2 regions of the Caulobacter sp. GW821-FHT10F06 genome follow, and region 2 is predicted to be linked to the other one. Evidence: riboswitches for the same ligand, from Rfam matches in the RefSeq annotation. Region 2 holds a riboswitch; the other holds the start of a gene.

Region 1 (5,098 bases), on a different contig from region 2:
GCGGCGGCGCGGAGCCTCGACCCGCTCGATCTTGTCGAGCTTCTTGACCCGGCTCTGCACCTGGGCGGCGTGCGAGGCGCGCGCCTTGAACTTCTCGATAAACTTGATTTCCTTGGCCAGCATGGCCTGCTGGCGCTCGTACTGGGCCTGGCGCTGCGCCTCGCCCAGCGCGCGCTGCTGTTCGTAGAAGTCCAGATCGCCCGAATAGGTGATCAGCTGGCCGCCGTCGATCTCGACCACCTTGCCGATGATGCGGTTCATGAAGGCGCGGTCGTGCGACGTCATCAGCAGGGCGCCGTCGTAGTTCTTGAGGAACGCCTCCAGCCAGATCAGGCTTTCCAGGTCCAGGTGGTTGGAGGGCTCGTCCAGCAGCATGCCGTCGGGGCGCATCAGCAGGATGCGAGCCAGCGCCACGCGCATCTTCCAGCCGCCCGACAGCAGGCCGACGTCGCCGTCCATGCGCTCCTGGCTGAAGCTCAGGCCGGCCAGCACCTCGCGCGCCCGCGCCTCCAGCGCATAGCCGTCCAGTTCCTGGAAGCGCTCCAGCACCTCGCCATAGCGTTCGAGGACGGCGTCCATCTCGTCGGCCTTGTCCGGATCGACCATGGCCGCCTCGAGCGTGGCCATTTCGGCGGCCAGCGCGCTGACGGGACCGACGCCGTCCATTACCGCGGCGACCGCGCTCTGACCCGACATCTCGCCGACGTCCTGGCTGAAATAGCCGATTGTCATGCCGGGATCGATCGCGACCAGCCCGTCGTCGGGCTGCTCCTGACCGGTGATCATGCGGAACAGAGTCGTCTTGCCGGCGCCGTTCGGGCCGACCAGCCCCACCTTTTCGCCCTTTTGGACGCCCATCGAGGCTTCGATGAACAGGAGCTGGTGGCCGTTTTGCTTGGAGATATTGTCGAGGCGGATCATGGGCGGTCTGCTAACGCGGGCGGACGCAGAACGCCAGCCCTAGAGCCGCTCCCGATCCCGGGCGCGATGATGGGTCACTCGTCCCGGGACCGGACGCGCCTACCGTCTTGGCGTCACCCGGATGGTCACGTCGTCGGGCGCGCCGTTGCCGCCCCGGCAGGCGGCCGGCTTGAACTTCAGGTCCATGCACACCCAGACCTCGGTCAGGCGGTTGTCCTTGTTGACCCGTACGTTGAGCCCCTCGCGGGTCATGCCGCGATTGCCCTTCAGGAAGGCCTCGCGCACCTGCCCGGCGGTCAGGGTCCCGTTCGGGCCGGGCGTCAGGTCGGGCACGTTGAGCTTGGAGCGCACCGCGCGGGCCTTCTTGAAATAGGCCTCGGGCGTGGGCCATTTGCATGTGCCATGGGCTTGCCACTCATGCTGCAGCAGCCAGGGCGAGGGCGTCATGCAGAGATTGGCCTTCACCGTCTTGAGGCTCATCGGCGGGCTGGGCTTGCAGTAGCGCGGATGCACCTTGTCGGGGCCGTTGGGCCACAGGCCGTGAACGGTGAAGCCGAAGTTGTTGGCCTCGCACTGGATGGCCTTGTCCGACTCCGGGATGTTGGCCCGGCAGGCCTCCGGCGACCAGAACAGGGCCAGCAGATAGGCGGCGGTCGGCACGTCGGTGTGGATCTGGTCGGCCGGCGGGATCTCGGCCGGAGCCGGAACCACGGTCGGCGGGATCGCGCAGGATTTCAGGCTGGAAGCCTGGGCCATGCCCGACAGGGCGAGGGCGGCGACGGCGCCGATCAGGACGCGGGCGAACTTCGAGGTCATGCGGACTCCAACTCCAGGCGTCCGCACTCTCTAGCAAACCGATGACAGGCTCAATCAGCGCCGGGCTTCGGTGGCCATCCGGATCGCCAGCCCGCCCAGCACGGTGGCCATCAGCCACCGCTGGATCAGCGCGAAGCTGGGACGCGTGGCCAGGAAGGTGGCGATCGTCCCGGCGGCCATGCAGATCACGCCGTTGACGCTGAGGCTGATGGCGATCTGGCTGAGCCCCAAGGCCAGGGACTGGGTGAGCACCCCGCCGTGCTCGGGCTTGATGAATTGCGGCAACAGCGAGAGGTAGAGCATCGCCGCCTTGGGGTTCAGCAGGTTGGTCAGGAAGCCCATGCTGATCAGCTTGGCGGGGCTGTCCTTGGGCAGTTCGCGCACCTGGAACGGCGAGGCGCCGCCCGGCCTGATCGCCTGCCAGGCCAGCCAGCCCAGATAGAGCGCGCCGCCGAACCGCAGCACGTCATAGGCGATGGGCGCGGCCATCAAGAGAGCGGTGATGCCCAGCGCCGCGCACAACAGATAGACGACGAAGCCCGCGGCCGTGCCGATCAGCGACACGATCCCGGCCAGCGGTCCCTGGCAGATCGAGCGGCTGACCAAGTAGAGCATGTTGGGCCCCGGGGTCAGGGCCATGCCCAGGCAGATGAGGCTGAAGGCGATCCAGGTCTTGGCTTCCGGCATGGGCGCGGCTCCGCTGCGAAAGAGGTGAGGGCGCCCAGGCGTACGGCTGTCGATGCGGTCCGCGCTTCCCGAGGGTGCTCCCTCCGATCGCCAGTCGCGCGGACCGGTCGAGCCTACACACCGACCCCATCCGCGTCACCGGTCGGCGTTGCGCGAGCGGCAAAAGCGGCGGGCCGATCACCCAAGCGTCACCTTTCCGCCACAGAGTGCGCAATTAAGAACGATTATCATTGCGACTGCCTTGCATGATCGCTAAGAACGCGTCGCAAATTCAGGAAGGGTCGCGAGTGATCGCAGACTCTGCTGGGGATAGGATTTTCCATGCATAACTCGAACACCCGCGGCCTCAATGGCGGCGTCGTCAGCCGTCCTCGTCGCGCGCTCGGCGTCGCGGCCGTCGCCGGTCTCGCCGGCCTGACCTTCGGCGCGGGCGCCGCCCATGCCGCCGACGTGGACGCCGCAATGGCGACCGCCGCGGCCGCCGCGGTTCCGGCCGACAGCACCGAGGTCTCGGGCGTCGACGTCAAGAGCCAGCGCAAGCTTCGCCCGCAGTCGGAGAAGTTCACCAAGCCGCTGCTCGACACGCCCAAGTCGGTCAACATCATCACCTCGGACGCGCTGGACCAGCAGGCGATCAGCAGCCTGGCCGACGCCTTCCGCACCGTGCCGGGCATCACGCTGGAATCGGGCGAGGGCGGTTCGCCCGCCGGCGACCGTCCGCGCATCCGCGGCATGGACTCGACCTCGGACATCTTCGTCGACGGCGTCCGCGACGCCGGCGGCCAGTCGCGCGAAGTCTTCGCCCTGGAGCAGATCGAGATCGTCAAGGGTCCGGGCTCGGCCTTCAGCGGCCGCGGCTCGACCGGCGGCGCCGTCAACCTGGTGACCAAGGTGGCCCGTCCCGGCGACTTCAAGGCCGCCTCGCTGACCCTGGGCGACGACGCCACCCGCCGCGTGACGCTGGACGTCAACGAAGCCATCACCGACAGCGTCGCCGTTCGCCTGAACGGCCTCTATCACGAGAACGAGGTCAACGGCCGCAAGGGCGTCAGCGGCGACCGCTGGGGCGTCGCGGCCTCGGTCGGGTTCGGCCTGAACGGCCCCAGCCGACTGACCCTCGACTACTACCACCTCGACACCAGCGAAGTGCCGGACTACGGCGTGCCCTACGAGCGCACGACCATCAACGGCGTGGTCTACGGCACGTTGCTGAAGGGTCACGACGACGACTTCTACGGCCTCCGCAGCCGCGACTTCCGCGACACCAGCGCCGACATCTCTACCCTGCGCTTCCAGCAGGATCTGGGCGGGACCTGGAAGTTCTCGACGGCGGTCCGCTACGGCCGCACCACCAACGCCTATGTGGTCACCAACCCCGACGACAGCCGCGGCAACGTCGCCAACGGCTATCTCTTCCGCTCGTCGAAGAACCGCAACACCCTGACCACCACGACGGCCAACGCCAACACCATCACCGGCGAGTTCGCGACCGGCGGCCTCAAGCACAGCGTGGCCTTCGGCACCGAGTGGGCCGAGGAACAGACCCACAGCCAGGGCTATGTCGTGGCGGGTCCGGGCCTGACCGCCGGCCTGGCGCCGGCTCTGGTCAGCGCCGCCTACAGCAGCACCAACCTCGCCTGCAGCAGCGCCTCGCGTCTGGGCGCCGTCTACGGCTATAACTGCACCACCCTGAGCAACCCGAACTACAACGATCCGTGGATCGGCACGATCACGCGCTCGCCGACCTTCACCGAGACGCGGGTGACGACCAAGGCGCTGTTCGCCTTCGACACCATCGAGTTCAACGAGCACTGGCTGCTGAACCTCGGCGTGCGTCACGACGACTACACCAACCGCTTCACCGGCGGGACCTACACCGCCACGGGCGTGACCCCGACGGCTCCGCTGACCAACAAGTCCAGCTTCTGGAACTACCAGCTGGGCCTCGTCTACAAGCCGGTCGAAGAGGCCAGCCTCTACGCCTCGTATGGCAGCTCGTCGAACCCGTCGGGCGAAGGCTCCGGCGACGTGTCGTCGGTGGCCGCGACCACCGTCAATCTCGATCCCGAGCAGAACGACAGCTACGAGATCGGCGCCAAGTGGAACACGTTCGGCGGCAAGCTGAACCTGACGGCGGCCGTCTTCCGCACCGACAAGACCAACGCTCGGGTCACCGATGCGCTGGGCGTCATCAGCCTGATCGGCAATTCGCGGGTCCAGGGTGTTGAACTGGGCGCCGGCGGCCAGATCACCCAGGCCTGGAGCGTGACGGCGGGCTACAGCTACACCGACAGCGAAGTGATCGACGGCGGCTTCTCGTCGGGCGCTCCGTCGCCGAACAACGGCAAGGTGTTCCCCAACACGCCCAAGCACGCCTTCAGCGGCTGGAGCGCCTACCGCATCACCCCGGCGATCACCGTCGGCGGCGGCGCATCCTACATGTCCATGCGCTACGGCAACGCCACCAACACCTATTCGGTGCCCAGCTACTGGCGCTACGACGCCATGGCGTCTTGGAAGTTCAACAACAGCGTCGACCTGCAGCTGAACCTGCAGAACCTGACCGACGAGCGCTATGCGGTGAAGCCCTTCACCACCCACATGGTGCAGATCGCGGCCGGCCGTACGGCGCTGCTGAAGCTGAACGTCAAGTACTGAGACTCCCCTCTCAGAC
Region 2 (5,098 bases):
CGGTATTTGGCGCGCGGGTCGTTGGCCTGGTCGTCGTCGAAGGCGTGGGTGGCGTCGGCGAGGAACACGGTGTCGACGCTGAGCCCGTCGCGGGACAGGCGCTCCAGCGCCTTCTTCGGATGCTTCCAGCCGACCACCTGGTCCTTGCCGCCCAGCACCGACCAGACGCGCGGTCCGTACTGGCCCCAGCCCCGGCTGCTGGTCAGCGAGGGGTAGCTGGCATAGGGATAGACCAGCAGTGCGCCCTTGACCTGGGCCCGCAGCCGCAACGGATCGGCGTCCGGCAGGCCCGTGGCCCGGGCCGCGTTCACGCCGATCGCGTAGCCGTCCATGATCGTCCAGCCGCCATGGCTCCAGCCGGCCAGGAAGACGCGCTCATGGTCGGCCCAGGCCTGCTCCTCGAGCCAGGCCAGCATGGCGAAGACGTCGGCCGAGCGCTTGAGGCCCTGCAAGGTGGTCCCGGTGCAGACGAACAGCTTGCCGTCCAGGGTCGACATGCCGCGCGGCTTCAGCGAGTCGACCACAATGGCCGCGTAGCCGGCCGCCACGGCGGTCTGCGCATAGGTCTCCAGGAACGGCGTCTTGCCGCCGCAGCCATGCAGGATCAGCGCCACCGGGAAGGGGCCGTTACCCGGAGGCTTGAACACCTTCGAGTGCTGGACGACCCTGGCTCCCCAGGCGGCGCTGTGCATGGCCGTTCTACTCCCTGCGTCGTCCTCGTCCTTCGACAGGCTCAGGATGAGGACGATGGCTGTGGCGGCGCATTAGAGACCCTCATCCTGAGCTTGTCGAAGGACGAGGGTCACGCACCAAGACCTAGTGACGGAACACTCGCACGCCGGTGAAGGCCATTGTGAGGCCAAGCTTGTCGGCCGCCTCGATGACCTCCGGATCGCGCATCGAGCCGCCCGGCTGGATGATCGCCGTGGCGCCGGCTTCGGCGGCCTGGATGAGACCGTCGGCGAATGGGAAGAAGGCTTCCGAGGCGCAGGCGCAGCCCTGGAGGTCGAGCCCGAAATCGGCCGCGCGCAGCGCCGCGATGCGGGCGCTGTCCTTGCGGTTCATCTGGCCGGCGCCCACGCCCAGGGTCTGGCCGGCGCGGGCATAGACGATGGCGTTGGACTTGACGTGCTTGCCCACGGTGAAGGCGAACAGCATGTCGCGCACCTCCTCGTCGGTCGGCTGACGCTTCGTGACGATCTTCAGGTCAGAGGCCTTGATCCGCGCGTCGTCGCGCGACTGAACCAGGAAGCCGCCGGCCACGCTCTTGAAGGTGTCGCCGGTCGACAGCGCGTCGGGCAGGCCGCCGGTGACCAGCAGGCGCAGGTTCTTCTTGGCGGCGAAGACCTCGATGGCGTCGTCGTCGGCTTCCGGGGCGATCACCACCTCGGTGAAGATCTCGACCATCTGCAGCGCCGCCTCGCGGGTCAGGCGCGAATTGACGGCGACGATGCCGCCGAAGGCCGAGGTCGGGTCGCAGGCCAGCGCCCGCTCATAGGCCTCGCGCTGGCTGCCGCCCACGGCCACGCCGCAGGGGTTGGCGTGCTTGATGATCGCCACGGCCGGGCCGTCGGCGGGATCGAACTCGGCGATCAGCTCGAAGGCCGCGTCGGTGTCGTTGATGTTGTTGTAGCTCAGTTCCTTGCCCTGCAGCTGGGTCGCCGTGGCGACCCCGACGCGCGGGTTGGGGAAGGCGTAGAAGGCCGCCTTCTGGTGCGGGTTCTCGCCATAACGCATGGTCTGGCGCAGCTCGCCGGCGATGGCCTTGCGAGCCGGGAAGTCCTGGCCCAGGGCCTGGGCGAACCAGGCCGAGATCGCCGCGTCATAGGCCGCCGTGCGGGCATAGGCGCGGGCCGCCAGGGTCTGACGCAGAGCCAGGGTGGTCCCGCCGGCCTTCAGGGCTGCCAGCACTTCGGCCAGATCCGAGGGATCGGTGCAGACAGCGACATAGCCGTGGTTCTTGGCCGCCGAGCGGATCATCGCCGGGCCGCCGATGTCGATGTTCTCGACGCACTCGGCGTAGCTTCCGCCCTTCGCCACCGTGGCCTCGAACGGATAGAGGTTCACGTACAGGATATCGATGCCGCCGATGCCGTGGTCGGCCATGGCCTGAGCGTGCTCGGGGGCGTCGCGCACGCCCAGCAGGCCGCCGTGGACGATGGGGTGCAGGGTCTTGACCCGGCCGTCCATCATCTCAGGGAAACCGGTCAGGTCCGACACGTCCTTGACCGGCAGGCCGGCCGCGGCGATCGCCGCCTTGGTGCCGCCGGTCGAGACCAGCTCGACGCCCGCCTCGTGCAGGACCTTGGCCGCCTCGACCAGGCCGGTCTTGTCGGAGACCGACAGCAGGGCGCGCTTGGGCGAAACGAGATTGGGGGCGGACGGATAGTCGGGGGCGGCGGGCACGGCGGGACTCCGGGTCTGGTGGAAGACGGTAAGGGAGCCCAGGCGCGCGGCTTATGCGTTGCGAGCTCCCCGGTGGTCGCCCACCTTCAACGCCAGTCACTCGAACGGGGCGGAAAATACGGGCGAGGGCCGGGGAGTCAATGCGATGTCGAAGATCCTGCGTCAGAGGGGGAGCCTCTTACGGGCGGGCCCGCCTCAGCCCTTCGCCAACCGCGCCCTCACGGCCTTGAACAGCATGGCCATCTCGATGTGCGTGTAGACGTACTGCCGCTCGAACAGCCAGGTTAGCAGGCGGTCATAGGTGTCGTCATAGTCCGCCAGCGGCACGCTGCCCGGCTGGTCGGCTTCGCGCTGGAGCATGGCCAGCAGCTCCGGGACGTCGGCCGCCAGGGCGGCGCAGACCTCCGCCACCTCGTCGTCCGTGAACTCCGGGACGTGCCGCGAGCGGCCGGGATCCAGCGGCGGTCTGCGCGCGAAGCCCATGCCTAGCCCTCGGCCCGGGTCAGCTTCCAGCGGATCTTGGCGCCGACCTCGGGGCGGACCTGGCTCTTGAGCACGATCTGGCCGGCCTTGCGGGCCTGGCCGTGATCGAAGTGGGCCGAGGCGGCGATCTCGACGTCGACGGCGTCGTTCCTCAGCCACCAGCCGATGTTGGACGGTCCTCGGATCAGCACGCTCTTGCCGTCGCGGGCGATCGAGGCGCGGGCGTCGGGGTGCAGGTGGAAGCGGGCGGCGAAGGGCAGGTAGCGGCGCGGGCCGGCGGCGTCGCCCGGCGTCAGGGGGATCAGGCTGTCCTCGCCGCGCAGCTCGTCGCTGCCCGTGTCGAGGAACAGGCGGCGGGCGTGGTTCAGGCCCAGGCGCCGCCAGCCGTCGTGGACGATGTCGAGCCAGACGCCGTTGTCGCCGTCGTGGCGCTTGACCTGCACGTCGGTCGCGCCGTCGATCAGCCAGGGGCCCAGGGCGTGGGCGCGGAAGCCCGACAAGGGCCGGCCGGCCGAGCCGTCGCCGACCGAGATGGTCGAGGCGGCGTCCGACAGGCGGAAAGCGTTGGCGCCGGTGGCCTCCGGGCTCCAGCCGCAACTGGTGATCAACCGGTCCTTGCCGCAGACGATCTCGACGGCGGCGGGCTGGGCGCAGGCGGCGCGGCTCAAGGGACCGGTGGGCGGCGGACCGGTGTCGGCCATCACCTGGATGCTGGCGCCCTGCATCCGCTGGAAGCCGACATGCGGGGCGCTGTCGGGCGGGCGCGGGCCGGCGTCGTCATGGGCGAGAGCCGCGGCGATGCGGCGGCTGGAGACGGCCTCGCCGCCGTGGAAGGCCGCCAGCTGGCCGTCGGCCAACGTGAAGAACCGCGCGGCCGAAGCCAGGCGGTCGATGGCCCGCGACACCGTCTCGGGCGAAGGGCGGCCGCGCTGGCCCAGGGCGTCGTCGAGGGTCAGCAGGTCGAAGAGCAGCTCCAGTCCGGCCTCGGGCGAGCGGCTGGCGTGGCCGCCGTCGCCCAGCACGATCAGGTCGATCTGGGCCGCGACGATCTTCATCGCCTTGTCGATCAGCTTGTCGCCGGGGCCTTCGGCCAGCACGCAGCCGGCGATGGCGGCGGCTACGGCGCGCTCCAGCAGGCGATCGGGCTGGTCGGAGGCCTTCAGCAGCTGGCGGGCCTGACGGGCCAGATCCATGGAAAGATCGGCGACCTCGGCGTCGGAGCCCTCGGCGGCCAGGGCGCGGGCGGCGCAGGCCAGGTGGAACACCCGTCGCTCCAGGCACTCGCCGCTCCAGGAAAACGCGTTCCAGCGGCCGAACACCCGGCGCCAGTCGTCGATCAGCCGCAGGGCCCGGCGCGCGCCGTCGGGGCCGGCGGCCATCAGGTCGGGCAACCAGTCGAAGCGGTGCAGGTTGATGGCGAAGCGGCGGGTCGGGCTGGGGGTGTCGAACGGATCGCCGGCCTCGCCGATCCTCAAGGCCCCGCCCGACAGGTTCATCACGCCGCCGACGATCTTGCGGCCGTGCTCGGCGTCGACGGGACGGGGATCGTGGGGATGGGCCGCCAGGCCCTTGGGCCGTGGCAGCGAGATCAGCATGCGGTGCGGCGGCGAGCCGAACCACTCGCGCTCGACATGGGCCTGGATGTTGGCGCCGATCGCTCGCGTCAGGATCCCGCCGCGCGGGAGGGCGGGGAGTCTCGGAAGGCCGCGGGCGAAGCGTTCCAACACCATCGCGCCGGTCAGCCGCCCTTGAGCGCGCGGATGTTGGCGGCGTAGGCGTCGGGTCCGCCCTTGAACACCGCCGAGCCGGCGACCAGGGCGGTGGCCCCGGCGGCGACGCATTGCGGGGCGGTGGCCGGGGTGACGCCGCCGTCGACCTCGATGATGATGTCGAGCCCGGCCTTGTCGACCATCCTGCGAAGGGCCTCCACCTTGCGCAGCTGGCCGGGAATGAAGCTCTGGCCGCCGAAGCCCGGATTGACCGACATCACCAGCAGCAGGTCGACGTCTTCCAGAATCCACTCGACGTGGTCGATGCTGGTCGAGGGATTGAACACCACGCCCGCCTTCGCCCCCAGCTCGCGGATGCGCTTGAGCGAGCGATGCAGGTGAGGCCCGGCTTCCGGGTGGATGCTGATCAGGTCGGCCCCGGCGGCGCGGAAGGCCTCCAGATAGGGGTCGGCCGGGCTGATCATCAGGTGGACGTCGAA

The links. Region 2 has a riboswitch for ZMP and ZTP ahead of purH (bifunctional phosphoribosylaminoimidazolecarboxamide formyltransferase/IMP cyclohydrolase). Riboswitches for the same ligand answer to the same signal wherever they lie in the genome.
Region 1: another riboswitch for ZMP and ZTP. It lies ahead of AC1RUS_RS12385 (LysE family translocator); the one in region 2 lies ahead of purH (bifunctional phosphoribosylaminoimidazolecarboxamide formyltransferase/IMP cyclohydrolase).

What each region holds. Positions count from the first base shown of each region.
Region 1 is NZ_JBXASK010000005.1:92,890-97,987, reverse strand. It holds gene AC1RUS_RS12395 (ABC-F family ATP-binding cassette domain-containing protein) at 1-921, opposite strand, end outside; gene AC1RUS_RS12390 (ribonuclease T2) at 1,021-1,737, opposite strand; gene AC1RUS_RS12385 (LysE family translocator) at 1,792-2,424, opposite strand; ZMP/ZTP riboswitch at 2,450-2,532, opposite strand; gene AC1RUS_RS12380 (TonB-dependent receptor) at 2,746-5,082, shown strand.
Region 2 is NZ_JBXASK010000006.1:16,598-21,695, forward strand. It holds gene AC1RUS_RS14100 (dienelactone hydrolase family protein) at 1-692, opposite strand, end outside; gene purH (bifunctional phosphoribosylaminoimidazolecarboxamide formyltransferase/IMP cyclohydrolase) at 817-2,406, opposite strand; ZMP/ZTP riboswitch at 2,436-2,516, opposite strand; gene AC1RUS_RS14110 (hypothetical protein) at 2,602-2,889, opposite strand; gene AC1RUS_RS14115 (heparinase II/III family protein) at 2,892-4,613, opposite strand; gene rpe (ribulose-phosphate 3-epimerase) at 4,628-5,098, opposite strand, start outside.